Regions from separate parts of the Bacillus rugosus genome, predicted to be linked through region 3. Evidence: riboswitches for the same ligand, from Rfam matches in the RefSeq annotation. Region 3 holds a riboswitch; each other region holds the start of a gene.
The links. A riboswitch is a leader RNA that binds a small molecule or an ion and turns the genes downstream of it on or off. The one in region 3 is predicted to bind thiamine pyrophosphate.
Positions count from the first base shown of each region.

Region 1: linked by a shared signal. The riboswitch ahead of thiT (energy-coupled thiamine transporter ThiT) and the one ahead of tenA (thiaminase II) in region 3 are both predicted to bind thiamine pyrophosphate.
Region 2: linked by a shared signal. The riboswitch ahead of thiU (YkoF family thiamine-binding protein) and the one ahead of tenA (thiaminase II) in region 3 are both predicted to bind thiamine pyrophosphate.
Region 4: linked by a shared signal. The riboswitch ahead of M0696_RS08355 (acetylornithine deacetylase) and the one ahead of tenA (thiaminase II) in region 3 are both predicted to bind thiamine pyrophosphate.

Region 1 is NZ_CP096590.1:3,053,124-3,060,607, forward strand. It holds rRNA gene M0696_RS15570 (23S ribosomal RNA) at 1-469, opposite strand, end outside; rRNA gene M0696_RS15575 (16S ribosomal RNA) at 701-2,250, opposite strand; TPP riboswitch at 2,710-2,811, shown strand; gene thiT (energy-coupled thiamine transporter ThiT) at 2,912-3,490, shown strand; gene M0696_RS15585 (GNAT family N-acetyltransferase) at 3,532-4,053, opposite strand; gene floT (flotillin lipid rafts scaffold protein FloT) at 4,071-5,606, opposite strand; gene M0696_RS15595 (NfeD family protein) at 5,627-6,151, opposite strand; gene M0696_RS15600 (DinB family protein) at 6,320-6,808, shown strand; gene M0696_RS15605 (MOSC domain-containing protein) at 6,814-7,392, opposite strand; gene gbsB (choline dehydrogenase) at 7,480-7,484, opposite strand, start outside.
Region 2 is NZ_CP096590.1:1,411,644-1,419,127, forward strand. It holds gene rsbRB (RsbT co-antagonist RsbRB) at 1-394, shown strand, start outside; gene thiX (energy-coupling factor transporter transmembrane component T family protein) at 427-1,191, opposite strand; gene M0696_RS07240 (ABC transporter ATP-binding protein) at 1,166-2,809, opposite strand; gene M0696_RS07245 (ECF transporter S component) at 2,796-3,395, opposite strand; gene thiU (YkoF family thiamine-binding protein) at 3,397-3,999, opposite strand; TPP riboswitch at 4,095-4,207, opposite strand; gene ykoG (two-component system response regulator YkoG) at 4,309-4,995, shown strand; gene ykoH (two-component system sensor histidine kinase YkoH) at 4,999-6,363, shown strand; gene M0696_RS07265 (PepSY domain-containing protein) at 6,360-7,040, shown strand; gene M0696_RS07270 (PepSY domain-containing protein) at 7,132-7,484, shown strand, end outside.
Region 3 is NZ_CP096590.1:1,264,221-1,271,704, forward strand. It holds gene M0696_RS06385 (CYTH domain-containing protein) at 1-44, opposite strand, end outside; gene M0696_RS06390 (UPF0738 family protein) at 168-533, shown strand; gene yjbM (GTP diphosphokinase) at 562-1,197, shown strand; gene M0696_RS06400 (NAD kinase) at 1,216-2,016, shown strand; gene M0696_RS06405 (RluA family pseudouridine synthase) at 2,031-2,930, shown strand; gene prpE (bis(5'-nucleosyl)-tetraphosphatase PrpE) at 2,943-3,677, opposite strand; gene M0696_RS06415 (monovalent cation:proton antiporter family protein) at 3,911-5,755, shown strand; TPP riboswitch at 5,817-5,925, shown strand; gene tenA (thiaminase II) at 6,007-6,714, shown strand; gene tenI (thiazole tautomerase TenI) at 6,692-7,309, shown strand; gene thiO (glycine oxidase ThiO) at 7,293-7,484, shown strand, end outside.
Region 4 is NZ_CP096590.1:1,625,317-1,632,800, forward strand. It holds gene M0696_RS08330 (S8 family peptidase) at 1-1,238, shown strand, start outside; gene spoIIGA (sigma-E processing peptidase SpoIIGA) at 1,433-2,362, shown strand; gene sigE (RNA polymerase sporulation sigma factor SigE) at 2,425-3,144, shown strand; gene sigG (RNA polymerase sporulation sigma factor SigG) at 3,284-4,066, shown strand; gene M0696_RS08350 (ABC transporter ATP-binding protein) at 4,220-5,014, shown strand; TPP riboswitch at 5,027-5,129, shown strand; gene M0696_RS08355 (acetylornithine deacetylase) at 5,216-6,496, shown strand; gene M0696_RS08360 (YlmC/YmxH family sporulation protein) at 6,579-6,824, shown strand; gene pgeF (peptidoglycan editing factor PgeF) at 6,987-7,484, shown strand, end outside.

The DNA of each region.
Region 1 (7,484 bases), 1.8 Mb from region 3:
TGGGAGATGGTCCTCCCGGATTCCGACGGAATTTCACGTGTTCCGCCGTACTCAGGATCCACTCAGGAGAGAACGAAGTTTTGACTACAGGGCTGTTACCTCCTATGGCGGGCCTTTCCAGACCTCTTCATCTACCTCGTTCTTTTGTAACTCCGTGCAGAGTGTCCTACAACCCCAAGAGGCAAGCCTCTTGGTTTGGGCTAATCCCGTTTCGCTCGCCGCTACTCAGGGAATCGCATTTGCTTTCTCTTCCTCCGGGTACTTAGATGTTTCAGTTCCCCGGGTCTGCCTTCTCATATCCTATGAATTCAGATATGGATACCACTCCATTACGAGTGGTGGGTTTCCCCATTCGGAAATCTCCGGATCAAAGCTTGCTTACAGCTCCCCGAAGCATATCGGTGTTCGTCCCGTCCTTCATCGGCTCCTAGTGCCAAGGCATCCACCGTGCGCCCTTTCTAACTTAACCGTTAAAAAGAATCACTATGTGATATCTTGTATTACTAATTGAATGTGATGTCTACTGTTATCTAGTTTTCAAAGAACAACGCATAGGATATGCTAACACATGCGTTGCCACAAGATGTGGCGCATTTAGCAGGTGCTCCTATGTTCGAAGGAATGATCCTTCAAAACTAAACAAGACAGGGAACGTTCTGTTTATAAGACCCAAGGTCTTATATTCCGTAAATATCCTTAGAAAGGAGGTGATCCAGCCGCACCTTCCGATACGGCTACCTTGTTACGACTTCACCCCAATCATCTGTCCCACCTTCGGCGGCTGGCTCCTAAAAGGTTACCTCACCGACTTCGGGTGTTACAAACTCTCGTGGTGTGACGGGCGGTGTGTACAAGGCCCGGGAACGTATTCACCGCGGCATGCTGATCCGCGATTACTAGCGATTCCAGCTTCACGCAGTCGAGTTGCAGACTGCGATCCGAACTGAGAACAGATTTGTGGGATTGGCTTAACCTCGCGGTTTCGCTGCCCTTTGTTCTGTCCATTGTAGCACGTGTGTAGCCCAGGTCATAAGGGGCATGATGATTTGACGTCATCCCCACCTTCCTCCGGTTTGTCACCGGCAGTCACCTTAGAGTGCCCAACTGAATGCTGGCAACTAAGATCAAGGGTTGCGCTCGTTGCGGGACTTAACCCAACATCTCACGACACGAGCTGACGACAACCATGCACCACCTGTCACTCTGCCCCCGAAGGGGACGTCCTATCTCTAGGATTGTCAGAGGATGTCAAGACCTGGTAAGGTTCTTCGCGTTGCTTCGAATTAAACCACATGCTCCACCGCTTGTGCGGGCCCCCGTCAATTCCTTTGAGTTTCAGTCTTGCGACCGTACTCCCCAGGCGGAGTGCTTAATGCGTTAGCTGCAGCACTAAGGGGCGGAAACCCCCTAACACTTAGCACTCATCGTTTACGGCGTGGACTACCAGGGTATCTAATCCTGTTCGCTCCCCACGCTTTCGCTCCTCAGCGTCAGTTACAGACCAGAGAGTCGCCTTCGCCACTGGTGTTCCTCCACATCTCTACGCATTTCACCGCTACACGTGGAATTCCACTCTCCTCTTCTGCACTCAAGTTCCCCAGTTTCCAATGACCCTCCCCGGTTGAGCCGGGGGCTTTCACATCAGACTTAAGAAACCGCCTGCGAGCCCTTTACGCCCAATAATTCCGGACAACGCTTGCCACCTACGTATTACCGCGGCTGCTGGCACGTAGTTAGCCGTGGCTTTCTGGTTAGGTACCGTCAAGGTACCGCCCTATTCGAACGGTACTTGTTCTTCCCTAACAACAGAGCTTTACGATCCGAAAACCTTCATCACTCACGCGGCGTTGCTCCGTCAGACTTTCGTCCATTGCGGAAGATTCCCTACTGCTGCCTCCCGTAGGAGTCTGGGCCGTGTCTCAGTCCCAGTGTGGCCGATCACCCTCTCAGGTCGGCTACGCATCGTTGCCTTGGTGAGCCATTACCTCACCAACTAGCTAATGCGCCGCGGGTCCATCTGTAAGTGGTAGCCGAAGCCACCTTTTATGTTTGAACCATGCGGTTCAAACAAGCATCCGGTATTAGCCCCGGTTTCCCGGAGTTGTCCCAGTCTTACAGGCAGGTTACCCACGTGTTACTCACCCGTCCGCCGCTAACATCAGGGAGCAAGCTCCCATCTGTCCGCTCGACTTGCATGTATTAGGCACGCCGCCAGCGTTCGTCCTGAGCCAGGATCAAACTCTCCGATAAATGGATCACAGGTTAAGTTCACCGCATCCTGCGGCGACGCCTGTGCGACCTGCATCGTGCAGGTCCTAGTTTGACTGACTACGCACATCGCTGTGCGATTTTATAAAAATGAATTAACAGGCACGTTTTGTCTTGTTTAGTTTTCAAAGATCATTCTGTTGCCTCTCAATGAAGCAGCTTTAATAATATAACATTCAGCTTATTTTTTGTCAACAACTTTTTTCAAATTGTTTTGAAGCTTCTTGTTTTGTCTGCTGTTCATCAGCGACGTTTAATAATATAACACCTGTATTTATTTATTGCAATAGTTTTTTCAAAAAAAATTCTATAAAACAAATAAACTATAATTCTCGTCATGTCATATTTATCATATAACTATTTTAAAAGAACATATACATCATGTAGTATGATCTTGTTGTTTTTTTCTTTTTCTTGTATAGTAGAAACGAATTAAATATTGATGACCACAAGGGGAGCATTAAAGCTGAGAGTGAGCGGTATCGTTCTGACCCTTTGAACCTGTTAGTTAACGCTGGCGTAGGGATGTGGCAAAGTCAAATGAATTGCAGCTCGTAAAGCAGTGCGTGGAACTTTTCTCATCCTTCCGCGTGCTGCTTTTTTGTTGTCCTTTTGGATTGTCTATCAATGAAAGGGGATTTTTATGAATCAATCTAAGCAACTGGTTCGCCTTATTGAAATTGCAATTATGACTGCAGCTGCTGTTATTTTAGACATCGTCTCAGGAATGTTTCTTAGAATGCCTCAAGGAGGCTCGGTCTCTATCATGATGATTCCGATCTTTTTGATTTCGTTTCGGTGGGGTGTCAAAGCAGGTCTTACTACCGGCCTGCTGACAGGTCTGGTTCAAATAGCAATCGGAAACTTATTCGCACAACATCCTATACAGCTATTGTTAGATTACATTGTCGCGTTCGCAGCTATCGGAATAAGTGGATGTTTCGCTTCTTCTGTACGTAAAGCCGCTGTTTTAAAAACAAAAGGGAAGCTGATTGTTTCAGTAGTCAGCGCAGTATTCATCGGCAGTTTCCTGCGCTATGCCGCGCATGTCATTTCAGGGGCAGTGTTTTTCGGCAGCTATGCTCCAAAAGGAACGCCGGTATGGATTTATTCTTTAACTTATAATGCTACTTATATGGTTCCTTCATTCATCATCTGTGCAATTGTCCTTTGTTTATTATTTATGACTGCACCCCGTTTGCTCAAAACTGACAAAGCTTAACATGACACCCCCCAGCGCAGTTCGCTGGGGGGTGTTTTTTGTTATCTATTAAGAACTGTTTTCAAAGCAGAAAGATCCGGCCAGCCAAACCCTACTTCTTTCAGCCTTTCTCCTGCGATTTCAAAGCTATCCTCCGCTACTCTTTCAGGTGAATAGGCCTGATAAAATGTAATTGAGGGGTTCTCCTGAATGACCCAAGCAAACATACTCGAAAAGCCATGATGAAGCAAAAACTCCGCTCCTTTTGCTAAGAGCGCTCTGCCTGCACCTTGCCGCTGATGCTCTTCTAAAAGGTAAATAGCGTATAGCTCGCCGTCATAGCCTTCTTGTTCAGAGCGAATAGGTCCAAATGAAGCAAAGCCGAATATTGAGCCTTTGTCATCGTGAGCCACAAATACACCTTTTAACGAGCGACTTTTCCATTTGTCTTCAAATTCCTTGTAGTTCAGACTGTTTAAGTATTCAGCCGGGACAATTCCTTGATATGTTGTCCTCCAGCTGTCTACATGCACTTTTGCAATGTCCTTTATATCCTCTAACTTTGCTTCTCGTACAGTTACCATCCACTGGTATCCTTTCCTTAGTCATTATTCTGGTTTTGGACCGTTTTTGCGTCTTTTATTTCATTTGTTAATTCGTTAATGCTTTGTTTTACGTTTCCTTTTCCTGAAAAGTTCTCGATCATTTCTTTTACGTCAATTCCCGACGATGCTTTTAAGCTTTCTTGCAGGCTTGACATTAAGTTCGTCGCATAGCTGGTTACTTTGTTGGCGCCGCTTGACTCACCGCTTCCTCCTGTATCAACAACGGTGATTTTATCAATATTTGAAAGAGGTGCCGCTGCTTGTTTCGCGTATTCCGGAAGCATTTTTACGATCATATCGAAAATCGCCGCCTGCCCGTACTGTTCAAAGGCAGCCGCAATTTTCTCTTTTGCTTCCGCTTCTGCCAGACCTTTTAGGCGGATAACCTCTGCTTCTGTTTCCCCTTTTGCTTTTTCAGCTTCTGCTTTTGCCAGCCCGTCAATTCTGACTTTTTCCGCCTCAGCCTTCGCCATTGCTTCTATACTGTATTTCTTGGCATCGGCTTCAGCGAGCTGTTTTGCTTTCTCAGCTGCTGCGGACTGCTCGACTGAATAACGATCTGCATCGGCTTTTTTCTTAACCTCAGAGTCATATTGACGTTCACGGCGAAGAATTTCTTTTTCTTCTAGTTCGATTTGTTTTTGGCGTTCGATAATTTTAACCTGCATTTCCTGCTCTGTGACTTGCTGGCGCGCCTTGGCAGTCTCTAAATCATATGCCTGGTCGGCATTCGCTTTTGCCGTATCTTGCTCTCTGCGATATTCAGCCATTTTGAGCTGATTGACTTTTTCAGCTTCAGCGATTTCCGTTGCCCGTTCTAGTTCTGATTTTTTTGCATCTTTATCGGCTTCTGCCCGCTTAATTCGGGTTTCTTTATCAGCCTCTGCTGTTGCGATATCAGCATCGCGTTTTACTTGGGCAATTCTCGGTTTTCCTAACGATTCAAGATAACCATTTTTATCACGCACATCTTTAATGGTAAAGGAGACAATCACAAGTCCCATTTTTGCGAGATCCTGTGAAGCGACACGCTGTACCTCCTGAGAAAATTTTTCTCTGTTTTTATAGATTTCTTCAACTGTCATTGAGCCGAGAATGGAACGAAGGTGGCCTTCTAAAACCTCCCGCGCTTCCTGCTCACGGTCATCTTTTGATTTCCCTAAAAACTGTTCGGCTGCTGTAGCGATTTCTCCTATAGAACCGCCGATTTTAATAATCGCAGTTCCATCTGCCATTACAGGCACTCCTTGTTCTGTATAGACTTCAGGCGTCGATACATCTAGTTTGCTTGATAATAGGCTTAGCGGCTCTGCCTGCTGGAAGACGGGAAGGACAAAGGTTCCTCCGCCGCGGACGATTTTAAGACGGTTGCCGCCTTCATCGACATGAACATTTTTATTGCCCAGATAGCTCCCCGTTACGATTAACGCTTCATCAGGCCCTGCCGTACGATACTTTGTGATAAACACGGCAATAAGTGCAATTAATAAAAAGAATACAACTCCGATGACAATTATAATCGGCATTGTCATATCACATTCCTCCTTGTGTTTTAAATAGGTTCATGCGGAGTGACCGAAAGAACTCCGTTGTTAACATCTACGACCAAAACCGCTGTTCCGTAACTGATCCGCTCATTATCAAAGCTGACCGCTGACTTTGAGATGGTGCCGCCTATCCCTTCAATGACCACTTCACCAAACCCATCTACAGGAACAGCTGTAATTACTTTACCGACTCTTCCTCTTAGATCATCTTCTTTATAAACCAATGATTCTTCTGCGGATGATAATGGCACCAAGACAAAGATATGAAGCAATACCACCAGCATGATCGAAAGGATGCAAGAGGAAAGCGCGATCAACAGGCTCGACAGGGGCAATATGAGCTCGCCTATATATCCGCCTGCTGAAAAACATGTAAAAAATGCGAGCACCAATGTCGGATTAAAAAACGGAATGCCTTCTGACAGCCCAGCAAATATATCTCCGAAAAACAGAAATAACAGCGTAAGACTGCCCGCAATAATAAGCGTATAAAGATAAATCGTGTGTATAGGAACGCCAAGTAACTCCAACTTCCTCATCCTTTCTTCATCAATGCATTGATGAACGGCTGCCGTTACCATTTATACGAGATACAACGGGAAAGGTTTCAAAATTTTAAGATAAATAACCCATTTTGAAGTGCTTGATAAATGAAAATTGCTTATATATATGGTAATGTCATTTTAGGAGGAGATATGATGAGTATCTTTAATGAAGCCAGATTAGAAACGTGGAACGAAGTGAAAGGACTTTCTGACGAAAAGCTGAATCAAAAGCCCTCTGCTGACGAATGGAGCATACGGGAAGTGCTTGACCATTTGAGAAAAATCGATATGACCGCACAAAACATGCTGAAGGAACGTGTAAAGGAAGCTCCTATTAAAGAAGTTGAAGAAAAACCGCTTGAGGTAGCACAGGACAGAAATAATAAACGGAAGGCTCCGAGTCACCTTGAGCCTGAGCATGATTTTATTTCAGGCAGCCAAATGAAACGCGAGCTTGATGTGGTAAGAGAGCAGCTGACAGCAGCAATTGCCTCTCTGAAAGAAGAAGATTTTGAGAGAGTGCTTCCTCATCCTGTATTTCAAGAGCTGACTGTCAGACAGTGGATCGATTTTATTGGACATCATGAAAAACGGCACCTCAGCCAGATTAAAGAAATTAAAGAAAAGGTAGAAAGGGCCTGATTTGATCAGACCCTTTCTGCTTTTCGTTTGACTTTCCTCTGATAGGAATGAACTTCTATTTCATCACCGGCGTAAACAGCACCAGGTCTCTCAACAATGCAGACAATCCCTCTTATGCCTAGAGCGTGACGGACGAAAGCCGGCGCCAGCTTCAGATTGTCTGGATAATAAGACTGAATGACTTCTCCCGGCTGAATACACGGATCATTTTCTCCCTCACACAGCAAAGCGGCTCCGCTTGGAAAAATGAGCCGGCTTCCTTCTTTTAACGAAGTAAGATCAGGTATGCCACTGACTGCCACATTCGCCCCAAGCCATTCTGGCAAAATGCTCGGCACTCCCATTTTTAAAGCAATTTCATCACATTCCTCTATTGAAACGATAGAAATTTGTCTCCGGTTGAAAATTTCAGTCCCTCTTGAAAACATCGGTTCTCTGGCTCCCGCTTTTTTGGTCAGGCCAAAATGCAAGTCGCCGGGGATGCCGCCATAATCAAAATCAAGCTTGTCCATTTGCTTTGTTACGAAGCTTTCTGTATCTGCGATATATACGCCTTCCGCTTTTGCGGTCATACGCTTCCACATCAGCAGCACCTTCCTTCTTCTCTAAAATTTCCATCTATACTACATTATCCAAAAAAATCCCGCTCTGTAAAGGAGCGGGACATGCCGTTATA
Region 2 (7,484 bases), 150 kb from region 3:
AATGAATGCCAAACAGCAATTAAACGCCCAAAGAGAAATGATATTGGAATTAAGCTCGCCTATCATTACATTGAGCAAATCAACAGCTCTGCTTCCGCTTGTAGGTGACATTGATACAGAACGCGCAAAGTTTATTCTGGAAAACACGCTTCAGGCTTGTGCAAAAAGACGCGTGGAGCATCTGTTAATCGATCTGTCAGGTGTTGTGGTGGTTGATACGATGGTAGCGCACCAAATCTTTAAATTGATTGAGGCGCTCAATTTGATCGGTGTACGGTCAACCCTGTCAGGAATCAGGCCTGAAATTGCGCAAACCGCTGTACAGCTAGGGATTGATTTTTCGAATATTACAATTAAAACCAATCTTGCCCAGGCATTAAATTATCATCAATAAGAAAAAAGCCGCTATCGACCGATAGCGGCTTTTTATGAGGCAAAAGATAAAGATACGAGAAAAGATCCTGCGAATAACAAGAGAACGAGGCAAAAGAACAGCCAGTCGCGGCGGTTGACGGTCAGCGTCCGATAATATGTCCGATTGCTGCTTCCTGTAAATCCTTTCGATTCCATCGCAAGCGCTGTCCGCTCCGCTTTTCTGATGGCACTGGCCAATAGCGGGATGGTATACCGCTTTAACGCGCTGATTTTCTCAATGAAGCCGCTCTCCGCCGCTCCTCCTCTGATCTTATGAGCCTGCTGGATCAGCTGGATCTCATCCTTTAACAGCGGAAGAAAACGAAAGCCTGCAATGACGCCATACGCGAGCTTTGGTGAGAGCTTGCACTGTTGGACAAGGCTCAGCATAAATAAAATCGGATCGGTCGTAAAAACAAACATCATCGATAAGGCGGAAAAGCACAAAATACGAAACCCAAGAGAGATGCCGACAGATACATTATCACTATTGATCAAGATAGGGCCGGCTTGAAACAAGAAATTATCCGGAGTTGTCGGAACCTTTCCAAATACTGCGGCTGTCCATACGCATCCGAAAGCCAAAATCAAAAACGGAATCGTAAACAAAAACCATTTTTTCAATGGGATTCTTGCTGCCAATAGGACACCCACAACGATGATGATATAAAAACACGCAGGAGTATAAGGATTGTAAATAAACGACAGCATGACAACACAGCAAAAAACGGCGGCCGCTTTCACTGTCGGATTAATGAGATGTAACGGCTGCTTCATCACGCACCTCCTCTTGATATGCCATCCATTCATACAGTAGGGGAAGAGTGAGCTTCGCTTTTTGCACAAGCCCTGTTTCCTGAGAAAATAACTGCGCTGGAGATCCGTCAAAGGCCAGGCCCGTATCGTGAAGCACTAGCACGCTGTCGGCATACGAAGACACTAGCTCCATGTCGTGTGTAATCATGAGGACAGCGGTTCCTTCTGCCTTGATACGCTGTATCATGTCCATGCATTCAGCCGCCGTTCGGGCGTCCTGGCCAAAGGTTGGTTCGTCTAATAATAAAACCTTTACGTCATGCATGAGCATGGTAGCGACGCTCAGGCGCCGTTTTTGTCCCTGGCTGATCGCAAACGGATGATGATCAGCCAAATGTGCAAGACCGAAACGATGCAGCAGGTGCTGTGCTTTTTTCTCAGTTTCAGCATTTACTTTCTGGCCGAACAGCAGCTCGTCATACACCGTATCTGTGACGAACTGATGCTCCGGATTTTGAAAAACAAATCCCATTCGTTTTCTCAATTCATTTTCTTTATACGATTGCAGCGGCTTATCATATAGAAGAATCTTGCCGCTTTTCGGCTTCATGAGACGGGCCAGGACAGATAAGAGCGTCGATTTTCCGGTGCCGTTCGGTCCGACAAGCGCCGTCAAAGAGCCTTCCCGCAATGAGAAGCTGATGTCTTTGAAAATCGTCTGCTGTCCTCTTGCGAACGAAAGGCTGTTGACTTCCAGCACACTCCCCCCAGAAGGAGCTTCCTTCTTTTCGGTATGCCCGGCAGGAAAAGGCTCTTTGAACAGCGTTTCTTTTGATAAAGTAAACGGCATACTGAGTTGTTCCTGCAGGCCACATATTTTTGGAATCGCGATGCCTAGTTCCTTTAGGGTCTCAGCTTCGTGCTGAAAAAGATCTTTCGTCCGGCCATCCAACGCTTTTTTTCCTGATTTGTCCAGCACGATTGTTCTCTCAATCCAAGGTGTCCATTCATCAAGCTGGTGCTCAATGACGAGGAGGCTGAAGCCTTTTTCCCGCTGAAGATCTTTCATCAAATGAACGAACTCCCGCGCTGAATAAGGATCTAAAAGAGAAGTCGGCTCATCCAGCATAATGAGCTCAGGCTCCATCGCCAATATGCAGGCGAGAGCAACTTTCTGCTTTTGTCCTCCTGACAGAGTGGATATCGTTTTTTCTTTTAAATGGGTAATGTGTAATTTTTCTAAAACGGCATCGATCTTGTCTGTCATCTCTTCTTTCGGAATCTGCAGATTTTCCAGCCCGAAAGCGATTTCGTCTTCCACTGTCAGCATGCAAAACTGCTGATCAGGGTCCTGAAAGACGACCCCGGCATGCTGAGCAATCGTTTCGGAGGTTTCAGCGCCTGTGACCGGCTTTTGAAATAAAAATACATGTCCGGACTGGATGCCATCGCAAGCCTCCGGGTAAAGACCGTTTAAACAAAGGGCGAGCGAGCTTTTTCCGCACCCGCTCGGCCCTAGCAATAAAGCGCATTCCCCTTTTTGAAGCTCAAACGAAATGTTTTGAAATACCGGTTTCTCGTCTTCTTCATAAGAGAAGCTGAGCTGGTCAACCGTCAGGAACTCATCAAAGGCTTGCATGTTCTGATGCCCGCTTCCGTTGCTTTTTCAGTTCCTTTCCGAGTGCCATTCCGTTTAACACACCCGTATAAGCGAGAGAGTCACTGACAGCTTTTCCGAGCAGCCCCGCAAGCAACGCGCCGGAAATCAGGCGGATCACAAGCATAATGAGAAGATAACCTGGTGAATAGGCTGCATAGCCAGAAACAAAAAGATCATAGATAAAACTGGCTACTGAAGATCCCATTCCTGCCAGCAGAAGTACAGGAAGAGAGTATGCTTTCCAGCGTGTCGCGAGAAATACAGCCTCAGCTCCGAGACCTTGAACAATGCCGATGACGATGACCATTGGGCCGGACGGGTTTCCAAGCAGGCACTCAACGAGAGCGGCAATGATTTCAGAAACTAGTGCTGCACCCGGTTTTCGAATAATGTACGCGGCGATGACAGAAACGATAAACCAAATGCCGTAAATCGGTTCATAGGCGATTGGCCCGAACATACCTGCAAGTACGTTTCCAAAATGCGTAAATAATAAATAAACAACGGCAAATACGATACTGATAACGGACATGATGACAATTTCTTTTACTTTCCAGCTTTTCATTTTATCCCTGCTTTCTGTTTTTTCTTGATGGACTGTTAGCCGAGAGATTCACAGTCATGGTTACGTGGTTTGTTTGCTGTTCAGCCATGCGGAAAACGGCCTCCAGTGTCCTGAATACGTCATGCGCATCCCCGTCAAGCTCGCTCGCGTAATGAACACCCTGTACGAAAGTGCCTTCTGCTTTCGCAATGTCGACAGCATCCATGATCAAGCTCATATAATCCGGCTCATTCATCGGATAAAGCGCAAATTGGCATGGTGCTTCCGCGTTCAGGCTTCGGACAGCATCTTCATTGGCACGCTTATCGCCTTCGGAAAGATATGTATCTCCCTGTGTATCGCCCGGGCATCCGATGGAAAACGTGCCGTTCACGACGATGTGTTTTTCGCTATTCGCCGCATAAAGGTAAATGGCTTTGGCAGCGTCGAATACATGATCAATTGAACCGCGCAGAACTGTGCTGATATGGTCGGTTTTCGTCCATACCTTAGATGTGTCTGTTTTTTTCAGCGCAGATTTGATCACACTGATAAAATCATCCGTCATCGGATATAAAGAGAAGCGAAAACCGGCGATTCTGCTTGTACCGCAAATATGTTCCATTTCTCCGACCTCCTGTTTTTTTGGTAAAATAAAAAACTGCATATCCTAAGGGAATATGCAGTCATAGATCGATTAAGCGCACAAAAAATACACCATTCGGTCAACCTGCACTTCCCCACGCTGGTATTATCCAGATCGGGTCATAAGGGATCAAAGCGCGTTTCTCCCGCGCTTTATCTCAGCCAAAACAGCACCCCTAGTGCTTTCCGTATACAATTTTTTATTTTGACATCATAATAGATGATAAGAATCATTTTGTAAACAATGAAATCATTTTTTTCATATAGGGACAGGGGAGGATGATCAGTTTTGGATAAAGGGCACATATTAATTGTGGAAGATGAAGAAAAAATCGCCAGGGTAATCCAGCTTGAACTGGAATATGAAGGATATAGCGTCACCATCAAACACAATGGCACAGAAGGACTGAATGCGGCCGCGGATGGCGGGTATTCCTTAGTGCTTCTTGATGTCATGCTTCCGGGGCTTAGCGGCCTGGAAGTACTGCGCCGCTTGAGAAAAACGGATCAGCAGACACCGGTCATTTTATTAACGGCGCGCGACAGTATACCTGATAAGGTAACAGGGTTGGACATCGGAGCGAATGACTATGTCACCAAACCATTTGAAATTGAGGAATTACTTGCGAGAATCAGGGCGGCGTTGCGCCAAAATGGCACAAAAACAGAAGATGTTGGCACTTTTCTTACATATGATGACTTGCGGGTGAACGAAAAAACACGTGAAGTGAGACGCGGAGACAAAGAGGTAGAATTAACGCCGCGTGAATTTGATTTGCTCGTCTATATGCTGAAGCATCCGCAGCAAGTGCTGACACGGGAGCAGATTTTAAACACAGTATGGGGATTTGATTATATCGGTGATACAAATGTGGTGGACGTCTACATTAGATACATCAGAAAAAAACTGGACTACCCTTACGAAAAACAGCTGATCCATACTGTTCGCGGGGTCGGCTATGCCATTAAGGGGTAAACGATGAAGCTGAAGACCAAGATTCATCTGTACACAACAATATCGCTATTGATTTTATTAATTTTGGTTCATACCGCAGTCTATCTCATTTTTTCGTCCGCGCTGACATCAAAGGATGCGTCCCGGCTTGCAGATGAGACGGATAACATTGCAGAAGCGCTGCATGCTGCTGAAACAGAAGGAGTCGCTTTGCAGGACATGCTACAGGCCTATCTTCCGGCAAACGGCATGGTCCGTGTAGTGAATGGTGATCAAAAAGCCGTCATGACCATGACAAAAGAAAAAGCATATAAAGATGTTCCTCTCGCTTTTCATAGCGGTGAAACGGCAGATGTAAGGAAACATGACGGCAAACTGTTTGCTGAAGCTGCTGTTCCGGTTATTTGGACCGATGGGCAAGTGGTATCTCTTCAGCTGGTTGAAAGGCTGGAGAACACAGAAGAGAGTCTGTTTCTGCTGAAAATCATCTTAATCGCTGCAAGCGCTGCTGTCTGTATCGCTTCTTTTTTTGCGGGAAGCTTGCTCGCCCGCCGTATCATCAATCCGATCAGACGATTAATGATGACGATGAAAGACATACAGCGGGAGAAAGCATTCAAAACGATTTCCTTGGAAGGACAGTCGCACGACGAGTTATATGAAATGGGGCTGACATTTAATGAGATGGCGATGATGCTGAAAGAGCATTACGATAAACAGCAGCAGTTCATTCAAGATGCTTCACACGAATTGAAAACCCCGCTCACGATTATAGAAAGCTACAGCAGCCTAATGAAGCGGTGGGGGGCAAAAAAGCCAGAAGTGCTTGAGGAATCGATAGAAGCCATTCACTCAGAAGCGGTGCATATGAAAAAACTAACCAATCAGCTTCTGGCGCTGGCAAAAAGCCATAAAGGAATTGAGCTTGATCTGAAAACAATCGATCTTGTTGTAGTATCGCGTGCCGTCATGCAAATGCTCCAGCCCGTCTATCAGCGTGACATTTTGCTTGAAACAGATAAAGAGAGCCTGCTTGTAACAGCTGATGAAGAACGCATCAAGCAGCTGCTGACCATTTTGCTTGATAATGCAATAAAGTATAGTGAAAAAACCATTGTGATGTCAGCCGGAACGAGGAATGGACGCCCGTTTCTGTCTGTGAGAGATGAAGGCATCGGAATACCTGAGGAGCATATCCCGCACCTGTTCGAACGGTTCTATCGGGCGGATGAGGCACGAAACAGAAAAACAGGCGGAACGGGTTTAGGCCTTTCTATTGCAAAGCAAATCGCCGATGAGCACGGCATTGAGCTGTCTGTAAAAAGCAAGCCGGGACAAGGAACAGCTGTCACCATGCAATTCAGAGAACAGGATGGGGGAGGCCGATGAACAAAACAATAAAAGCAGTATCTGCTGCGGCAGCAGCGGTTTTGGCCGTCATCATCTGTACGTTTCTCATCATTCGGCAAACCCATGATGACGTCCTGTCAAAGGAGGCTGTCGTAAAAAAAGTCGAAGCCTCTTATCAAGGTGAGATCACGAAAGTAACGCAATCAAAGGATAAAAAAACATATCACATGACCCTTGAAAATCCAAAGGGAACTTATTTTATAAAAGCTGACGCAAAATCGGCTGACATTCTTTCAATGAACAGAGTAAAAGCGATGAATCCATCTGCCATGACAGAAAAAGAAGCCGAGCATCTCGCGCTCGAGCGGGTGCCGGGAACCGTCAAAAAACAAACAAAACGAAATCGTGTTGCCACATATACCATTCAAAAAGAAGATGGAGAAACATACGAAGTGAAGGTAGACATGCAGGCAAAAGCAGTCGTGTCTGCTGATCGAATCAGCGGTGAAGCTCAACAAAAAACACCGATTACGAAAAAAGAAGCCAAAATAATTGCTGAGCGAGAAACGGGCGGGACAGCGGATGACGCAGATCTCGAAAAAAGTGAGGGCACTCTCATCTTTGAAGTGGATGTTGACCTTCCGGATGATAAAGAAGCGACTGTGAAAATAAACGCCTACACCGGAAAGGTTGCAAACATTGTGTATGAAGACTGACGGTTTCTCATCAAATTCTCATCTTTCTTTCGTTTTCCTTTCATGTTGAGTGTGTAAACTGTACTCATACAAAACAAAGGAGGAATCACATATGCTTAAGAAAAGATGGATGGTTGGTCTTTTAGCAGGGTGTTTAGCGGCTGGCGGATTCAGCTACAACGCGTTTGCAAAAGAAAACAATGAAAACACACAGCCTGCTTCTTCCAAAACTGGTGAACTCACTGAACAGGAAGCAGAATCAATAGCCAAAACGGTTATTAACGGCACAGTGGACGACATCGACAGAGACATTTACAACGGCAAAGAAGTTTATGAAGTGGAGATTGAAAAAGACGGTGAAGACTACGACGTTTATGTAGATGTCAATACAAAACAAGCGCTCAATGACCCGTTAAAAGAGAAAGCAGAACAAGTTTCCATCACAAAAGAAGAAGCTGAAAAAAT
Region 3 (7,484 bases):
TTGGTCAGCATGTTTTTAAATTCTATTTCAATTTCTTGTGTCATGATGCTCTTCCTTTCCGCCCTGTAAATCTTATTTTTACTATTATCTCTTTAGATGTTAGGTTTATCAATATCCAGCTTGATATGATAAAATGAATCTGTACTTTGTTTAAAAAGGAGAGCATTATGCATAACAGAATCGAAATTTTGAACGCAACATTATCGGATGATCAGCTTCGCCTTGCCTGTGAGACAGAAGGAAACGAAGCGGAACGCAAGCCGTCAGGTCAAATGCTTGTTGATTCTGACCACTTTGCTTTTGTATACATACTTGAATTAGCTGATTCTTTTGAATATGTCATTATAAAGGAACATGTATGGCCGGAACTGAAGCAGGCCCATGAACAAAGAGTCCCGGTTGTTTTAGAGGCCGGAGGCGAAACCATTGAACTGGCAGGCCTGCATGAGGAACTGGAGTATCTGTTAGAAAATATTAAAGATAATGCAAACTACGGAGAAATGGAAGAAAAAGTGAAACGCGTGTTTTTATAGAAACTGGTTCGGAATTGGGGGATGTATGATGGATGACAAACAATGGGAGCGTTTTTTAGTGCCGTACCGCCAGGCTGTCGAAGAGTTGAAAGTGAAGCTCAAGGGGATCCGCACACTATATGAATATGAGGATGACCATTCTCCGATCGAATTTGTGACCGGGCGCGTCAAACCTGTGGCGAGCATACTAGAAAAAGCGAGACGGAAAAGCATACCGTTACATGAGATTGAAACCATACAGGATATCGCAGGCCTTAGAATCATGTGCCAATTTGTCGATGACATCCAAATCGTAAAAGACATGCTGTTTGCCAGAAAAGATTTCACCGTTGTGGATCAGAGGGATTATATTGCGGAACATAAAGAGAGCGGGTACCGGTCATATCATCTTGTCGTGCTGTATCCTTTACAGACGGTATCCGGAGAAAAGCATGTTCTTGTCGAAATACAGATCCGTACACTGGCGATGAATTTTTGGGCGACCATTGAGCATTCATTGAATTATAAATACAGCGGAAACATTCCTGAAAAAGTAAAATTAAGGCTTCAGCGTGCTTCTGAAGCGGCTTCCCGGCTTGATGAAGAGATGTCGGAGATCAGGGGTGAAGTACAGGAAGCTCAAGCTGCCTTTTCAAGAAAGAAAAAAGGAAGCGAGCAACAATAGGTAAAGGGGAAGAAAAGCATGAAATTTGCCGTATCATCAAAAGGTGATCAAGTTTCTGATACGCTGAAAAGCAAAATACAGGCGTATTTGTTGGATTTTGATATGGAACTGGATGAAAATGAACCGGAAATCGTCATTTCAGTTGGGGGCGATGGAACGCTTTTGTACGCTTTTCACAGATACAGCGACCGCTTGGACAAAACAGCATTTGTCGGCGTTCACACGGGTCATCTGGGGTTTTATGCCGACTGGGTTCCTCATGAAATTGAAAAACTTGTTCTCGCGATTGCGAAAACGCCGTATCATACCGTCGAATATCCGCTTCTCGAAGTGATTGTGACCTATCACGAAAACGAGCGGGAAGAAAGATATTTAGCATTGAATGAATGCACGATTAAAAGCATAGAAGGAAGCCTTGTGGCTGATGTGGAAATCAAGGGACAGCTCTTTGAAACCTTCCGGGGCGACGGCCTCTGCCTGTCAACGCCATCCGGCAGCACCGCCTACAATAAGGCGCTGGGCGGAGCGATTATCCATCCGTCTATTAGAGCGATCCAGCTTGCGGAAATGGCTTCTATTAATAACCGCGTATTCCGGACGGTCGGATCGCCGCTGCTTCTCCCTTCCCATCATGATTGCATGATTAAGCCGAGAAACGAAGTTGACTTTCAAGTGACAATTGACCATTTAACCCTTCTTCATAAGGATGTAAAGTCGATCCGCTGCCAAGTTGCATCCGAAAATGTGAGGTTTGCGAGATTCCGTCCGTTTCCATTTTGGAAAAGAGTCCAGGATTCGTTTATCGGAAAAGGTGAATAGAAAGAGGACGTATCGTGGATTATTTTTTTATCAGAAAGAACATTACTTCCGCTGAAAATGGGATAACTCTAAAAGAATATGCCGCTGAACTGGGAATTTCGAAACGTCTGCTGACCGATATCAAGTTTGGCGGTGGAGACCTGCTTATCAACGGTGAGCATGTGACGGTCAAATACGTTTTGAGAGAGGGAGATCTTCTTGTCGTCAAGTTTCCTGAGGAACAGGTAAGCGAGACGCTACTGGCAGAGCCTGTTCCGCTCGATATCCTGTATGAGGATGAACATGTACTTGTGATAAACAAGCAGCCGTATGTGTCATCTATCCCTTCGAGAGAGCACCCATCCGGCAGCATTGCCAATGGAATTATCCATCATTATCAAAAAAACGGAGTGCGGGCGACGGTTCACCTTGTAACCCGGCTTGACCGGGATACATCTGGTGTCATGCTTGTTGCCAAGCATCGCTTTGCCCACTCCATTTTATCGTCAGCGCAAAAAAACGGGCTTGTGAAACGCCGGTATGCGGCAGTGGTCCACGGGCGGTTGACACAGGCGGAGGGAACAGTCGATGCACCGATTGGCAGACATCCTGACAGTATTATTGAACGGAAGGTGACACCGGACGGCCAGAAGGCTGTTACTCATTTTTATGTCACATGCGCAAATGACGACTTGACCTCGGTGACATTGCAGCTTGAGACTGGACGTACCCACCAAATTCGTGTTCATATGAGCTATCTCGGGCACCCGCTGTGCGGCGATACACTGTACGGCGGAACGAGGCGGGAAATTGGCCGCCAGGCCCTGCACAGCGAGCAGCTTTCATTTATCCATCCGCTGACACAGGAGAACATGACATTTCATGCTTCACTGCCTCAAGATATGAAAGAACTGATAAAAGGAGAGAATCAATGATTCTCTCCTTTTTTATATGGGGCGAAATCTTGATTCGTCATAAGGCAGGGAACTTGGAACAGAGACGGTTTCTATTTCTGGAAAGCGAAAGCCTGTCAGTTTATTTCCGAACACGCAGCCTGTATCAATGTTGATGGTGCGATTGACCTTCCGAGGCTCTTTCACAGGTGTATGGCCGTATACGACCCAAGCCTTGCCGTTATAGGCTGCCGCCCAATCACGTCTGACGGGTCTGCCGTCCGGATACGTTTCACCCGTCACATCACCGTAAAGCACAAAGTCTTTCACTCTGCGGGTATATTTGCCGATATCGTCAGCCTTTATGCCAGCATGGGCGACAACTAATTCTCCGTTATGTAAGATGTCGTAAAGCGGCGCTGTTTCGTACAGCTTCATAAACTGTTCGCTTACTGCTGTTCTTTCTTCTTTAGAAAGTTCTTCAAGCTCTGCCGCTGTTGTTTCGAGACCATGCATCACTTTCACCGGATTTCCTTTTAAGTAGCGGAACAGCTTATTGCAATGATTTCCCGGGACATAACGTACAGCGCCTTTTTCGTAAGCGCCCGCTACAAAGCGGATGACCTCTATCGATTTGGGTCCTCTGTCGGTTAAATCTCCGGCAAAAACAAGCATCCTGCCTTCCTCGTGGACAGGTACTCCATTTTTGATCGTATAGCCAAGCTTTTGGATTAATGCAGTCATTTCGTCATAGCAGCCATGAATATCGCTGATTATGTCGTAAGCCATTCGGCATCCTCCTTACCAATGATTTTATTTATTATGATGCAAAGTGTTGTGAGTCATCACAAGCTTTTATGTGCAAATTATAGAAGAATCATTTTCTAAACAGGATTTAGACCATATTACTTTATTTTTTATCATCACCCTTGTTAAAATCGCGTTATGTTTTTTAAAAAATTGAGGTTTTGTTCTTTGATTAAGAACTAGAATAACCCTGATCTAAAAAGGAGGTTCTGATTATGGCGCATACATCTGTCGCATCTTTAGTTGTTGTACTTATCGTTGCATTTTTGACACCCATCCTTTTGCATCGGTTTAAACTCAGCATTCCGGTTGTTGTTGCTGAAATCATTATGGGATTGATCATAGGAAAAAGCGGCCTAAATTTAGTTGTGGAGGGTGACACATGGCTCCAGACGCTTTCTATGCTCGGATTTATCTTTTTAATGTTTTTAAGCGGGCTTGAAATTGATTTTTCATCGTTTGAGAAAGGAAAGAAAAAGCAGCTTATGCCGAACGGCAAAGAAGCGCCTAATACGTTTGCTGCGGCATCTATTATCTTTGGCGGTATTTTTATTTTATCATTGCTGCTGTCTTATGGGTTCGTCTTGGCAGGATTTATCGAAAATGCATTCTTAATGACGCTTATTATTTCAACGATTTCATTAGGCGTTGTCGTTCCAACGTTAAAAGAAGAACGAATCATGAATTCAAATATCGGGCAGATTATTTTGCTCGTTGCTGTTATTGCTGATTTGGCTACGATGATTCTTCTTGCTGTTTTTTCCTCTTTATACGGAGAGGACAGCGGAAACATGTGGCTTCTGATGATCCTGTTTGCAGCCGGAGTGGTGCTTTACTTTTTCGGCCGGGTCTTCAAACATCGCTCTTTTGTTCAATCCATGTCAAAAGGGACGATCCAGATCGGAACGCGCGCGATTTTTACGTTAATTATCGTACTCGTTGCCCTGTCTGAATCACTTGGGGCAGAAAATATTCTCGGCGCTTTCTTAGCAGGGGTTCTCGTTTCCCTTCTTTCACCAAACAAAGAACTTGTTCAGCAGCTGGATTCATTCGGCTACGGGTTCTTAATTCCGATTTTCTTTGTGATGGTCGGTGTGAAGCTGGATATATGGACCCTTTTCCAAGATCCGAAAATATTAATCATGATTCCACTTCTGCTTTTGGCGCTGTTAGTCAGCAAAATCATTCCTGTCCTGTACTTGAAGAAGTGGTATGATAACCGAACCGTTTTGGCATCTGGTTTCCTGCTGACATCAACGCTTTCGCTCGTGATTGCCGCTGCGACAATCGGCCAGCAGCTTCACGTGATCAGCGCAAATATGTCAGGAGCGCTGACGTTAGTAGCCGTCATTGCCAGTATTTTTTCGCCGGTCTTCTTTAAAAAATTGTACAAACGGGAGGAGCAGCCGGAGGAGAAAAAGACGATTACGTTTATCGGTGCAAACCAAATGACATTGCCTGTTACTCTTGAACTGCCGGAGGAAGAGTATGATGTGCGTGTTGTACACGTATACCAAGAGAATGCGGAGGAAAAGCTGTCAGAATCAGTATTTACTGTCGAAACGATTTCTGACTATGAACACGAGACGCTTGAATCACTCGGCATTTTTGATACGGATATCCTCGTTGTTGCGACAGGGAATGAAGACATGAATGCGGACATTGCATTACTTGCAAAAGAAAAAGGCACAGAAAGAATCATTGCCAGCGTAGGATCACCGGAGAATGAAGCAGCTCTGAAGGAGCAGGGAATCAGCATCTTTTCTATTCTGTTGTCAACAAAAACACTGCTTCGCGCTCTGATAGAAGCGCCTGGAGTCATGAGGCTTCTCACGAACCAGGAGTCTTCGCTGTATCAAATTAATATGGAAAACAGCACTTACGACGGTGTGATTTTGCGGGAATTCCCTTTAACAGGCGACGTCATCTTTGTCAGGATTTTCAGGGGTGTGGATAGCATCGTTCCACATGGGGACACAAGGCTGAAACTGGGAGACCGCTTAATTGTTACCGGATCTCGGGGGTACGTAACGGAGCTTAAGAAAACATTAGAAGGATAAACCTTGACCAAATAGGGATTCGTGTTAATATAGAGGTGCAGAACAATTCAATATGTATTCGTATAACCACTAGGGGTGTCCTTCATAAGGGCTGAGATAAAAGTGTGACTTTTAGACCCTCATAACTTGAACAGGTTCAGACCTGCGTAGGGAAGTGGAGCGGTATTTGTGTTATTTTACTATGCCAATTCCAAACCACTTTTCCTTGCGGGAAAGTGGTTTTTTTATTTATCAGACAGGGGGAATGACGTGTGAAGTTTTCAGAAGAATGCCGCAGTGCAGCCGCAGAATGGTGGGAGGGGAGTTTTGTCCATCCGTTCGTTCAGGGAATCGGTGATGGAACGCTTCCGATTGACCGTTTTAAATACTACGTGCTTCAGGATTCTTATTATTTAACGCATTTTGCGAAGGTGCAATCGTTTGGCGCCGCTTATGCGAAGGACCTTTATACAACGGGACGGATGGCAAGCCACGCCCAAGGTACATATGAGGCGGAAATGGCGCTTCATCGCGAATTTACGGAGCTGTTGGAAATCAGTGAGGAAGAACGTAAGGCGTTTAAGGCGTCTCCTACGGCGTATTCTTATACATCCCATATGTATCGTTCAGTTTTGAGCGGAAATTTTGCTGAGATTTTAGCGGCTCTGCTTCCATGCTACTGGCTTTATTACGAGGTTGGTGAGAAATTGCTGCATTGTGACCCGGGACATCCGATTTATCAAAAGTGGATTGGCACATACGGCGGTGACTGGTTCAGACAGCAGGTCGAAGAGCAAATCAACCGGTTTGATGAGCTGGCGGAAAACAGCACGGAGGAAGTGCGCGCAAAGATGAAAGAGAATTTTGTCATCTCCAGCTTCTATGAGTATCAATTTTGGGGAATGGCCTATCGAAAAGAAGGCTGGTCTGACAGCGGCATAAAAGAGGTGGAGGAATGTGGAGCTTCACGCCATAACTGATGACTGCAAGCCGCTTGAAGAGTTAGCGAGAGCAATTATAGCTATTCAGAATGAAGTTGATTTTATTCACATTCGGGAACGCTCAAAATCGGCGGCAGATATTTTGAAACTGCTTGAGCTTATTTCTGAAGGCGGTGTTGATAAACGAAAACTGGTCATGAACGGACGGGTGGATATTGCGCTTTTTTCTACAATTCATCGCGTGCAGCTGCCAAGCAGCAGCTTTTCGCCGAAGCAGGTCAGAGCCAGATTTCCTCACCTGCATATCGGGCGGTCGGTGCACTCACTGGAGGAAGCGGTTCAAGCAGAAAAGGAAGACGCAGACTACGTGCTGTTCGGCCATGTGTTTGAAACGGATTGTAAAAAGGGTCTTGAAGGCAGAGGTGTGTCATTGCTGTCAGATATCGCACAGCGGATTTCTGTCCCGGTTATTGCAATCGGAGGAATGACGCCGGACAGATTAAGAGCCGTAAAACAAGCTGGAGCAGATGGCATTGCAGTCATGTCGGGGATTTTTTCTTCCGCTGACCCTTTGGAAGCTGCCAGACGATATTCCCGTAAGTTAAAGGAGATGCGCTATGAAAAGGCATTATGATGCAGTTGTCATTGGAGGCGGAATTATCGGTTCCGCGATTGCTTATCATTTAACAAAGGAAAACAAAAATGTCGCATTGTTTGAAAGTGGAACAATGGGCGGCAGAACAACAAGTGCCGCTGCCGGAATGCTGGGCGCCCATGCCGAGTGCGAGGAACGTGACGCGTTTTTTGAC
Region 4 (7,484 bases), 360 kb from region 3:
CTGACGGCAAGGACAAAGGCATGCTTACAGGAGGACTGTTCAGATTCTGGGATACAGAGTTCCCTGACCCTGGCGGCACAGAGTTTAAGGTTGAGGTATACGATGCTACAGGAGAAGACGGAGCACCGGGCAAGAAAATTGCCGGACCATTTAACGCTGAAGCCCTTCGCAATGGCGAGTGGACCAAGGTAGATCTCAGTTCAAAAGGGATTATGGTCGATAAAGACTTTTATCTTGTGTATATCCAGTCGAAACCTGACCCGTATTCACCTGGACTTGCAATGGATGAAACCGGTCCGAATTCCGGCCGCAACTGGCAGTATATAGACGGAGAATGGCAGCCAGGTGACAAAGCAGACGGCAACTATATGATCCGCGCATTAGTTGATTATGAAGCTGCTGTACCTGTTATTACTTCACCGACAGACAAATCATACACAAATAAGGAGAACGTCACCGTAAAAGGAAAAGCCTCTCCTGGTACAACGGTACACATTTATAATGGCGAGAAAGAAGCAGGAGAAACGAAAGCTGCTGCGGATGGCACGTTCCAGGCGGGAATCACACTCAGCGAGGGTGAAAATAAGCTGACGGCCACTGCATCAACAGACAACGGAACTACGGATGCCTCCAGCCCGGTCACAGTCACGCTTGATCAAGACAAGCCTGAACTGACGCTGGACAATCCAAAGGATGGCGAGAAAACAAATAAAGAAACGCTGACTGTCAAAGGATCTGTATCTGATGACAATCTGAAAGAAGTCAAGGTGAATGGCAAAAAAGCAACCGTAACTGATGGTTCATACTCAGCCCGTATTCTGTTGGAGAACGGAAGCAATGAAATCAAGGTAACTGCTACAGACTTAGCAGGCAACAAGACGACGAAAAAGGCTGTCATTGATGTCAACTTTGACCAGCCTGTCATTTCCGGTTTGATTCCGGGAGAGGACAAAGTTTTAAAAGCCGGTGAATCTGTGAAAATTGCGTTCTCAAGCGCTGAAGATTTGGATGCAACGTTTGTCATTCGGCTGCCGCTGACAAATGCAAGAGCGAGTGTGCAAAACGCCACAGAGCTCCCGCTGAGAGAAATTTCTCCGGGGAGATATGAAGGCTATTGGACAGCCACTTCTTCTATTAAAGCAAACGGAGCAAAAGTAGAAGTGATTGTACGAGATGCTTATGGAAATGAAACAAGAAAAACAGCGAACGGAAAACTTTATATCAATACTGAAAATTAAGTGTAAAAAAGCTGCCTCTACAGGCAGCTTTTTTTATATATCCTCTCATTCATTTCCTCGACAAATTAAGCAGATATCCCTGAAAAATTGTATTTTCCTCTCAACATTAATTGACAGACTTTCCCACAGAGCTTGCTTTATACTTATGTAACAAGAAGGGAAACAGCGTGATGCAAGATAGAAAGGAGTCAGATGTGAAAATCTATTTAGATGTCATTTGGCTGTTAAACTTTTGTTTTGATGCACTTTTGCTTTTGCTCACGGCATTTATTTTAAAACGGCATGTGAAAAAAAGAAGACTGATAGGCGGAGCGTTCATCGGTTCCAGTATTGTCCTATTGATGTTTACACCTTTTTCGCCGATCGTTGAACATCCGGCAGGCAAGCTTGCTTTTTCAGTTGTTATTGTGATGGTGACATTTGGCTTTAAGAGATTCCGCTATTTCTTTCAAAATTTGTTTTCCTTTTATTTTGCCACTTTTTTAATGGGGGGAGGAATTATCGGGGCCCATTCCTTGCTGCAGTCAAACTCTGTTGTTCGAAACGGGGTTATGATCACCAATCAAACTGGGTTTGGAGACCCAATCAGCTGGTTGTTTATTGTTGCTGGCTTTCCAGCATTATGGTTTTTTTCTAAGAGAAGAATTGAAGATATTGAAACAAAAAACATTCAGTATGAGGAACGAGTCAGCGTACAGGCGGATTTTGGCGGGCAAACGCTTCATGTCAGAGGGCTGGTTGATTCCGGTAATCAGCTGTATGATCCGCTTACTAAAACGCCGGTCATGATTATGTACATTGATAAACTGGAACCGATATTCGGAGCAGCCGAAACGATGATCATTCGAAACACAGATCCATTGGAAGCCACCCAGCGGCTCGATGATTCGTTTCGCTTTTTGGATAAAATGAGGCTGATTCCATACAGAGGAGTAGGTCAGCAAAATCAATTTTTACTATGCGTTAAACCGGATCATGTAACGATTATAACAAAAGAAGAAATGATTTCTGCGGATAAATGCTTCATCGGCATCAGCACAACAAAGCTATCGGCAGATGGAGAGTTTGACGCAATTATTCATCCGAAAATGCTTTCGGGCAAGGCCATCAAACACGTTTCATAATGTTCGCAAATGTCCGTTACTTATCATACTCAAACGACGTGACATTTAGAAGGGAGAGGAAGATGAAAAAACTGAAATTGCGATTGACGCACCTCTGGTATAAGCTGCTGATGAAACTTGGGCTGAAAAGTGATGAAGTCTATTACATAGGCGGGAGTGAAGCCCTGCCGCCTCCATTATCTAAAGATGAGGAGCAGGTTCTATTAATGAAGCTCCCAAACGGCGATCAGGCGGCTCGCGCCATTTTGATCGAACGAAATTTGCGACTGGTCGTCTATATCGCCCGTAAATTTGAAAATACGGGAATTAATATAGAGGATTTAATCAGCATCGGCACCATCGGATTAATCAAAGCTGTGAATACGTTCAATCCAGAAAAGAAAATCAAGCTGGCGACCTATGCCTCCCGCTGTATAGAAAACGAAATCCTGATGTATTTAAGGAGAAACAACAAAATCCGTTCAGAGGTTTCCTTTGATGAGCCGCTTAATATTGATTGGGACGGCAATGAGCTTTTGCTTTCTGATGTGCTCGGCACTGACGATGACATCATCACAAAGGATATAGAAGCTAACGTAGATAAAAAGCTTTTGAAAAAAGCCCTTGAACAGCTCAATGAAAGAGAAAAACAAATCATGGAACTCCGTTTTGGTCTTGTCGGCGAAGAAGAAAAGACCCAAAAGGATGTAGCGGATATGATGGGGATTTCCCAGTCCTATATTTCTCGTCTGGAGAAACGAATCATTAAAAGATTGCGAAAGGAATTCAACAAAATGGTGTAAAAAGTTTTTTGCGGGTAATCCCTTGATTCTACAAGGATTTCCCAATTATGACTATTTTTCGGTCTGAGTGCAGTGCATATTTTTCCCACCCAAGGAGATACTTAACGTTGTACAGCAGCTCCTGTAGGGAGGGAAAAAAGTGTCGAGAAATAAAGTCGAAATCTGCGGGGTGGATACCTCCAAATTACCAGTACTCAAGAATGAAGAGATGAGAAAGCTGTTTAGACAGCTGCAGGATGAAGGCGATGATTCAGCAAGAGAAAAGCTTGTAAACGGGAACTTGCGTCTTGTCTTAAGTGTCATTCAAAGATTTAATAACAGAGGAGAGTATGTTGATGACTTATTTCAAGTCGGCTGCATCGGACTAATGAAATCCATTGATAATTTTGACCTAAGCCACAATGTTAAGTTTTCAACATACGCTGTACCTATGATTATCGGAGAGATCCGCAGGTACTTACGCGATAATAATCCGATCCGTGTGTCAAGATCACTCCGGGATATCGCTTACAAGGCACTTCAGGTCAGAGAGCGGTTAATCAGTGAGACAAGCAAGGAGCCGACTGCAGAAGACATCGCAAAAGTTCTTGAAGTACCGCATGAGGAAATTGTATTTGCGCTTGATGCCATCCAGGATCCGGTTTCTCTATTTGAACCGATCTATAACGACGGCGGAGACCCGATTTATGTGATGGACCAAATCAGTGATGAGCGCAATAAAGATTCACAATGGATTGAAGAGCTGGCTTTAAAAGAGGGCATGAGAAGACTGAATGATAGGGAAAAAATGATTTTAAGAAAGCGATTCTTCCAAGGAAAAACACAAATGGAAGTAGCCGAAGAAATCGGGATTTCCCAAGCGCAGGTGTCCAGGCTTGAAAAAGCGGCTATCAAACAAATGAATAAGAATATTCATCAATAATGAAATGGAAAGCCTTTAAAACAATTTTTGTTTTAAAGGCTTTTCTATTAATTGCGGGCGGTTTACGTTTTGGAAAAAATAAGGTATCCTAGTCCGTACAAAGTTTTATGAAAATTTAAATAATTATAAAGAGCAGTAAAGAGGAGGACCACGATGATTTTGCAGCTTGACAATGTCTCACTAAAACGGAATGGAAAATGGATACTGAGAGATATTCATTGGAAAGTAGAAGAAAAGGAAAATTGGGTGCTTTACGGACTGAATGGCGCCGGAAAGACAGCGCTGTTAAATATGCTTTGCTCATATTATTTTCCAACATCGGGCGAGATGCAGGTGCTTGGCCATGAATTTGGTAAAACGGAGCTTGGGGAGAAGCTCAGAAGGAAAATTGGCCTCGTCTCAGCGGCTCTTCAGCAAAAGTTTTATCCTGCAGATTCAGCATTTGAAATTGCTTTAAGCGGAGCTTACGCTTCGATTGGCTTATATGAAACACCAAGTGCAGAAATCAGGGAAAAAGCGATTGGCTTGTTAGAGGACTTGGGAGCAATTGAATATGCCGACCGCCGCTATGAAACCCTTTCTCAAGGAGAAAAACAAAGAGCTTTGATTGCAAGAGCGCTAATGGCCGATCCAGAGCTGCTGATATTGGACGAACCAGTCACAGGGCTGGACTTTATTGCCCGGGAAAAGCTGTTAGATACGATTACATACATTGCAAATAAAGAAAACGCGCCATCGATCCTTTATGTGACGCATCATGCGGAAGAAATTTTGCCGGTGTTTGACAAAGCCCTTTTGTTAAAAAAGGGAGAGGTCTTTAAATCGGGGGAAATAAAGGAAATGCTGACTGATCAAATACTTTCTGCTTTTTTTGATACGCCAATCCATGTATTATGGAATCATGATCGGCCGTTTTTAACAAGAGCAGAGCCGATAACGAATGCCTGACAAACACATATCGATTCATCCTAGGGGTGCTTTTCGAAGCTGAGAGAGATATTTGTCTCAACCCTTTTGACCTGATCTGGATCATGCCAGCGGAGGGAAGCGGTGAAAAATTCAGAGTACGTAGGACTCTGTTTGTTTTTATTGAGCCGTTTCATAACATATGAAACGGCTTTTTGATTTTAAGTAAAGGAGCGGATCACATTGAATCAACAAATAGACTCTCTGATAAAAAAAGTGGAAGCCCAAAAGGAGGAGCTTATTCAGCTTGCAAAAACGCTGATTTCTTATCAAACACCTGCTCCGCCTGCAAGAAATACAGACGGCATTCAATCATGGATTGCCGGATTTTTAAATGAAATGGGATTCACGATTGACAAATGGGATGTGTACCCGGGAGATCCCAATGTTGTAGGCCTGCTAAAGGGAACAGATTCAGCAGATTATCATAGCTTGATCATCAATGGTCATGTAGATGTGGCAGAGGTAAAAGAGGATGAGGATTGGGAGCATGATCCGTTTCATCCAATCGAAAAAAACGGTCTCTTAATCGGGCGAGGCGCTTCTGATATGAAAGGCGGAATGGCGTGTGTGCTGTTTGCTGTCAAATTGATTCGTGAAGCCGGCATTGAACTTCCCGGTGATTTGATTCTGCAATCGGTTATCGGGGAGGAAGTCGGAGAAGCCGGTACGCTTGAATGCTGCAAGAGGGGCTATCATGCTGATTTTGCAGTTGTTGCGGATACGAGCGATATGCATATTCAAGGCCAAGGCGGTGTCATTACAGGCTGGATCGAAATCAAAAGCAGTCAAACGTTTCATGATGGGACGAGGCGGAATATGATTCACGCAGGCGGAGGAACATTTGGAGCAAGCGCAATTGAAAAGATGGCAAAAATCATTGCAGGCCTCGGTGAACTTGAACGCCACTGGTCCATTATGAAAAGTTATCCCGGTTTTAAACCAGGCACAAATACGATTAACCCGGCTGTCATAGAAGGCGGCAGACATGCGGCTTTTATAGCGGACGAGTGCCGGCTGTGGATCACAGTCCATTTTTACCCGAATGAAACTCATGAACAAGTGGCAGCGGAAATAGAAGATTACATTAACCGACTGAGTGACAGTGATATTTGGCTTAGGGAAAACCGCCCTGTTTTCAAGTGGGGAGGCTCATCTATGATTGAAGACAGAGGAGAAATTTTTCCGGCTCTGGAAGTTGACCCTTGCCACCCAGGCGTCTCAGTGCTTACAGCTTCTCACGAGAAAGTGAAACGGGAGTGTCCGGTTGTTGACGTTTCTCAATCCGTTACAGACGGAGGCTGGCTGTATAATGCCGGCATACCAAGCGTGATTTACGGTCCTGGTGATCTGCATAATGCACACTCTGTGAACGAGGAGGTATCGATTGAGCAACTGGTAGATTATACGAAAATTATGCTCAATTTTATCATCGGCTGGTGCAGCCGTAAAAAAGAACAGTGACCATGAAAATTTCTTCTTGCTGACAAGGTTCAGCCCGCCCGTTCATATACTTGAAAAAAGGACGGAAAAAGGACGTGATGGAATGATCAGCATTTCAGAATTTCAGGTGAAGGATGTCGTCAATGTCTCAAATGGAAAAAAGCTGGGGAGCATTGGTGATATAGATATCAATGTGACCACTGGAAAAATTCAGGCGATCATACTGGGGGGGAATGGGAAAGTTCTCGGATTTTTTGGAAAAGAAGAGGAATTGGTCATTCCATGGCGAAATATAGTAAAAATCGGAGAAGATGTAATCTTGGTCCGATTAAGTGAACCGCATGCATAACCTGCTTTGTCTGCCGCGGATTGGCAAATGCCGGAAGTCTCGATTCTTCCGGCACATTTCATTTAGAAATATGCAAATCGGCGCTCAACGAATGCAGAAAGATGTGGTAAAATAAGTGGGAAATTCCGCTTTTTTAAATGTTTGTCGAAAGGTTGGATCATCATGAATATATATCACCCATTCAGTCTTACCACACCCTCGACACTCATGATACAAGACTGGACACAAACGAATCAAAACAACAGAGAAGTCATTGCCGGATTTACTACGAAAAACGGCGGTGTCAGCCAAAAGCCTTTTGAATCGTTAAATACAGGATTGCACGTTCATGACAAAGATGCAGATGTAGTTAAAAATCGTGAATATATTGCCGATATGTTTAATATTGATTTGCAGTCTTGGGTATTTGCTGATCAGACACATGATAATCGCGTTCAAAAAGTGACGCAGAGGGATAGGGGAAAAGGCGCCCGAGAGTATCATACGGCTTTAAAAGCAACGGACGGGCTCTATACAAATGAAAAGAATGTGTTTTTGGCATTATGCTTTGCTGATTGTGTGCCTCTTTACTTTTATGATCCGGTTAAATCGCTTGTCGGGGTCGCCCATGCTGGGTGGAAAGGCACTGTCAAACAGATTGGCAGAGAAATGGTGAAGCGA